2 regions of the Lelliottia amnigena genome follow, and region 1 is predicted to be linked to the other one. Evidence: riboswitches for the same ligand, from Rfam matches in the RefSeq annotation. Region 1 holds a riboswitch; the other holds the start of a gene.

Region 1 (3,106 bases):
TGGTCGTAGCCCGGCGCGATATCCGTCGTTAACGGCCCCAGCGTATAGAACGGCGCTTCGTGGCAGTGCTCCAGCTCTTCGGTCATGTTGCGGCGAATCATCTGCATCGGGACGTGGCCTGGACCTTCGATCATCACCTGCACGTCATATTCCCACGCGATTTTGGTCAGTTCGCCCAGCGTATGCAGCTCGGCAAATTGCGCTTCATCGTTGGCATCGCGAATGGAGCCAGGACGCAACCCATCGCCCAACGAAAGAGATACATCGTAGGCCGCACAGATTTCGCAAATTTCGCGGAAGTGTTCGTAGAGGAAATTTTCCTGATGATGTGACAGGCACCATTTCGCCATGATAGAGCCCCCGCGCGAGACAATTCCGGTCAGACGCGTGGCGGTCATCGGGACGTAGCGCAGCAGTACGCCTGCGTGAATGGTGAAGTAATCAACGCCTTGTTCCGCCTGCTCAAGTAACGTGTCGCGGAACGCTTCCCAGGTCAGATGTTCCGCGATCCCGTTGACCTTCTCCAGTGCCTGATAGATCGGCACGGTTCCGATAGGAACGGGGCTGTTTCGCAAAATCCACTCGCGGGTTTCGTGGATGTAGCGCCCGGTAGAGAGATCCATGACCGTGTCTGCCCCCCAGCGTGTAGACCACACCAGCTTCTCGACCTCTTCTTCAATGGATGACGTCACGGCGGAGTTGCCGATATTGGCGTTAACTTTCACCAGGAAATTACGGCCAATAATCATTGGTTCAGATTCTGGGTGATTAATATTGGCGGGGATGATGGCGCGACCTGCTGCCACTTCGTTACGGACAAACTCGGGCGTGATGTTCTCCGGCAGGCGCGCGCCAAAACCTTCACCCGGATGCTGGTGGCGAAGCACTTCGCTGCGAATACGTTCACGGCCCATATTTTCGCGAATCGCGATAAATTCCATTTCCGGGGTCACAATACCCTGGCGGGCATAATGCAGCTGCGTGACGCATTTTCCTGATTTCGCACGTTTTGGCGTCAGCAGACCGGTAAAGCGCAGTTCATCAAGCCCCTCATCTGCAAGGCGTTCTTGAGTGTATGCGGAACTGCGAACGGTGAGCGCCACGGTGTCATTACGCGCGTCAATCCAGGGCTGGCGCAGTTTTGCCAGCCCTTGTTGAACGTTGATGGCAACGTCGGTATCACCATAGGGGCCGGAGGTGTCATACACCGGGACCGCTTCGTTATCCTCAAACTGCGGATTTTCTTTGCTGCCGCCGAGAAGCGTCGGACTGAGCTGGATCTCACGCATGGGCACGCGGATATCAGCCTGTGAACCGGTAATATAAATGCGTTTTGAGCTCGGGAAAGCAGTGCCTTCGAGCGTATCGATGAAGTGTTGTGCTTGTGCGCGCTGTTCGCGGCGGGTCAATTTTGCAGACATAGCTCATTCCATAAAAGTAAAGGAAGTGGCTTGTCAGACAACGGATGAACCAAGAGGAGATTACACTTCATCACTCAAGCGGCCTCTGCGCTGGCTGCCTTCGTTCACCTCAGTCACTTACTCGGTAAGCTCCTGGGGAGATGCAACTTGAATGGTTTTGTGTAATGGGTTTTGACTCTTGTTCCCTTCGCAGGTATTAACCTGATCAGGTTCCGCGGATCCCGAATTAACGGTCTCAGCCCGGCTTACGCACTGGGCACTCCGACAAGAATTTACACGTATTCTTCATCTGTCCAAAAAGCAGCGTGAAAAATTTCGTGTAATGCCCCTCCAGAGAGGGTCGTGTTTGTAAACTACGCGTTAACGATTAATAACTCAAGCAGGTCGCGCGACGTTATCTTCGTTACTGGCTTTCAAATTGTGGTCCAGCACGAGGGCAATCAGCTTATCTTCCAGCGTAAATCGCCCTTCCAGGGCTTCGCCCAGATCGGACAGCACCTGCTGTAATTCCAGATAGTTATCCTGGTCGATCGCGTTTTCGAGCGCGGAGTCGTAATAATCCATAATCTGCTGGGTGTTCGCTTCCAGCTGCGGATAGAGTTTTGTCGCCGCTAAATACGGATTCGTTCCTTCCATTTCACGGATAATACGTTCATAAATATTGAAATGGCCGTCGGAAAGGTAATCCACCAGACTCTGACAAAAATTATCCAGCGCTTTTTCATTCAGGCGCATATAGGATTCTTTGCCAGGCTTAATGCCAACCAGATTATAGTAGGCAACAAGCAATTGTTTACGCACGTGCAGCCAGCGATCGACCAATTTATTACTTCCTCCAACGCGCTCTGTCAGGCTTTCTAGCTGGTTTAGCATGTTTGACTCCGCAAGGTTAAGGTTAAAAGCTGCCCGCCTAAATTTGTAAGAATATTGTTATCAACATGCCTGTGAAGCGAAGGTAGTGCAATAGATATGGATCGTATAATTGAAAAATTAGATCGTGGCTGGTGGATCGTCAGCCATGAGCAAAAATTATGGTTGCCCGCCGGAGAGTTACCTTACGGCGAAGCCGGGCAATTCGATCTTGTGGGGCAATCGGCATTAAAGATCGGTGAATGGCAGGGCGATGCTGTGTGGTTGATCCAACAGAATCGCCGTCAGGATATGGGATCGGTACGTCAGGTGATGGATCATGATGCGGGGCTGTTTCAGCTGGCCGGACGCGGGGTGCAGTTAGCCGAATTCTACCGTTCGCATAAGTTCTGCGGTTATTGCGGTCATCCTATGCATCCAAGTAAAACCGAATGGGCGCTACTGTGCAGCCACTGCCGTGAGCGCTATTACCCGCAAATTGCACCGTGCATCATCGTTGCTATTCGTCGTGATGATTCGATTTTACTGGCGCAGCATGTCCGCCACCGGAATGGTATTCACACGGTACTGGCTGGATTTGTTGAGGTCGGCGAAACGCTTGAGCAAACCGTCGCGCGTGAAGTGATGGAAGAGAGCGGGATTAAAGTCAAAAATCTGCGTTACGTTACCTCTCAACCGTGGCCCTTCCCGATGTCACTGATGACGGCCTTTATGGCTGACTATGACAGCGGCGAGATCGTTATCGACCCGAAAGAGTTGCTGGAAGCAAACTGGTATCGCTACGACAATTTACCGCTGTTACCGCCACCGGGCAC
Region 2 (3,106 bases), 430 kb from region 1:
ATTTTCATCATGGACGTGAGCTGGAAATGGACGATGTTATCGCGTCGCTGCAACGTGCCCGCGAACTGCCGCTCTATTCTCATATCTCGCGCATCCACTCGCCAACGGCCTGGACGCTGGATATCGAACTTTCGCAGCCCGATCAGTGGCTGCCATGGCTGATGGGCTATGTGCCGTCGATGATTTTGCCGCACGAGTGGCAATCGATGCCTCATTTCTCCAGCCAGCCTGTCGGCACGGGCCCATATGCGGTGACACGCAATAACAATAATCAACTCAAGATTCGCGCCTTTGATGACTACTTTGGTTATCGCGCACTGATTGACGAAGTGAATGTCTGGGTATTGCCCGACATCAGCGAAGAGTTCAGCCCTGGCCTGACGCTGGAAGGCCCCACCGAAGGCGAAAAAGCCGTTGAGAGCCGACTTGAAGAGGGCTGTTACTACCTGCTGTTTGATGCCCGCACGCATCGCGGAGCCAGCCGCGACGTGCGCCAGTGGGTGAGCCAAATTCTCGCCCCCGCCAATCTGATTTATCAGGCGGAAGATCAACACCAGACTTACTGGTTCCCGGCGTATGGGCTGCTTCCTCGCTGGCACCATGCCCGCCCCGGACGCGGCGAGAAACCCGCCGGGCTGGAATCCATCACCCTGACCTATTATCGCGAACACGTTGAGCACCGTTTTATCGCCAGAATCATGAGCAAACTGCTGGCGGCAGAGGGCGTGAAGCTCGAGATTCAGGAAGTGGAATATGATGAGTGGCATCGCGGCGAAGCGGTGAGCGATATCTGGCTCAACAGCGCGAATTTCACCCTGCCGCTCGACTTCTCCCTGTTCTCACATCTGTTTGAAATCCCGCTGATCCAGCACTGTATTGCCCGCGACTGGCAGCAGGACGCCGCGCAATGGCGCGCCGGGGAAATGAATCTCGCCGTCTGGTGCCAGCAGCTGCTGTCGCAGCAGGCGATGGTTCCGCTGATCCACCACTGGCTGATGATCCAGGGGCAGCGCAGTATGCGCGGTATGAGAATGAACACCTTAGGCTGGTTTGACTTTAAATCGGCCTGGTTTGCACCGCCGGAACCATAACACTTTCGTAATATTCACCAAATCATTACACTACTGCTGTTCTCAACGGGGTGCTGCATCAATGATGTGCGCTGAGATAATACCCGTCGAACCTGATCCGGATAACGCCGGCGAAGGGATTTGAGGCTGTCGCTCAAAATCCTTTGCCACTCAACTTTGAGGTGCAAAGTGTTAAAAAAAGTTCTCCCCCTGCTGGCGCTGTTTGCGCTGCCTGTTTTTGCCAAGCCCGTGTTAACGGTCTACACCTACGACTCCTTCGCCGCTGACTGGGGCCCTGGACCGGTCGTCAAAAAAGCCTTTGAAGCCGACTGCAACTGCGAGATGAAATTCGTGGCGCTGGAAGACGGCGTCTCGCTGCTGAACCGTCTGCGCATGGAAGGTAAAAACAGCAAAGCCGACGTGGTGCTGGGCCTCGACAATAATCTGCTGGACGCGGCCTCACAAACCAAACTGTTCGCCAAAAGCGGCGTGCCCTCCGAGGCGGTTAACGTTCCCGGCGGCTGGAAAAATGACACGTTCGTGCCGTTCGATTACGGCTACTTCGCGTTTGTGTATGACAAAAACAAACTCAAGAATCCGCCTAAGAGCCTGAAAGAACTCGTTGAAAGCGACCAGAAATGGCGCGTGATTTACCAGGACCCGCGCACCAGCACGCCGGGTCTGGGCCTGCTGCTGTGGATGCAAAAAGTCTACGGTGACAACGCGCCAGAAGCGTGGCAGAAGCTGGCGGCGAAAACCGTTACCGTCACCAAAGGCTGGAGCGAAGCCTACGGCCTGTTCCTCAAAGGCGAAAGCGACCTGGTTCTGAGCTACACCACCTCGCCGGCATATCACATCATCGAAGAGAAAAAAGACCATTACGCGGCGGCGAATTTCTCTGAGGGGCACTATTTGCAGGTGGAAGTGGCCGCACGTACGGCAGCCAGCAAACAGCCTGAACTGGCTGAAAAGTTCCTGAAATTTATGGTTTCACCGGCATTCCAGAATGCGATCCCGACCGGCAACTGGATGTATCCGGTGACCAACGTGACTTTGCCTGCGGGCTTTGATCAGTTGACCAAACCACAAACGACGCTGGAATTTACCCCGCAGCAGGTTTCCAGCCAGCGCGCAGCATGGATCAGTGAATGGCAACGCGCTGTCAGCCGTTAATCCCCGGCTGGCTGATCCCGGGGCTGATTGCCGCCACGTTAATGGTGGTCGTCAGCCTGGGTGCTTTTCTGGCGCTGTGGTTTAACGCGCCAGAGAGCGATCTCGTCGCGCTTTGGCATGACAGCTATCTCTGGCATGTCGTGCGTTTCTCTTTCTGGCAGGCGTTTCTCTCTGCGCTGATCTCCGTCGTGCCGGCGATTTTTCTGGCTCGCGCCCTGTACCGCCGACGCTTCCCCGGTAGGAAAATCCTGTTGCGCCTTTGCGCCATGACGCTGATTTTACCGGTGCTGGTCGCGGTGTTCGGCATTCTGAGCGTTTACGGCCGCCAGGGGTGGATCGCTTCGCTACTGAGCGTTTTTGGTATCGAGTGGACCTTCTCGCCTTACGGTCTGCAGGGCATTTTACTGGCCCACGTCTTTTTCAATATGCCGATGGCGACGCGACTGTTTTTACAGGCACTGGAAAATATTCCCGGTGAACAGCGCCAGCTCGCCGCACAGCTTGGTATGCGCGGCTGGCCGTTCTTCCGGTTTGTCGAATGGCCGTGGCTGCGCCGCCAGATCCCACCGGTTGCCGCGTTGATCTTCATGCTCTGTTTCGCCAGCTTTGCAACGGTTCTGTCGCTGGGGGGCGGGCCACAGGCAACAACCATTGAACTCGCGATTTATCAGGCGCTCAGTTTTGACTACGATCCGGGCCGTGCGGCGATCCTGGCGATGGTTCAGATGTTCTGCTGTCTGGGGCTGGTGCTGCTCAGCCAGCGTCTGAGCAAAGCGATCGCGGTGGGCAGCCATCAGGTTAGCGGCTGGCGTGACCCGCAGGATCGCTGGCGCAGCCGGGTTACGGACATCGTACTGATTGCG

Evidence for each region. Region 1 has a riboswitch for thiamine pyrophosphate ahead of thiC (phosphomethylpyrimidine synthase ThiC). Riboswitches for the same ligand answer to the same signal wherever they lie in the genome.
Region 2: another riboswitch for thiamine pyrophosphate. It lies ahead of thiB (thiamine ABC transporter substrate binding subunit); the one in region 1 lies ahead of thiC (phosphomethylpyrimidine synthase ThiC).

What each region holds. Positions count from the first base shown of each region.
Region 1 is NZ_CP077236.1:2,086,116-2,089,221, forward strand. Features, by position in the region: gene thiC (phosphomethylpyrimidine synthase ThiC) at 1-1,421, opposite strand, end outside; TPP riboswitch at 1,587-1,695, opposite strand; gene I6L74_RS09785 (Rsd/AlgQ family anti-sigma factor) at 1,797-2,294, opposite strand; gene nudC (NAD(+) diphosphatase) at 2,391-3,106, shown strand, end outside.
Region 2 is NZ_CP077236.1:2,512,795-2,515,900, reverse strand. Features, by position in the region: gene sgrR (HTH-type transcriptional regulator SgrR) at 1-1,091, shown strand, start outside; TPP riboswitch at 1,128-1,228, shown strand; gene thiB (thiamine ABC transporter substrate binding subunit) at 1,260-2,243, shown strand; gene thiP (thiamine/thiamine pyrophosphate ABC transporter permease ThiP) at 2,219-3,106, shown strand, end outside.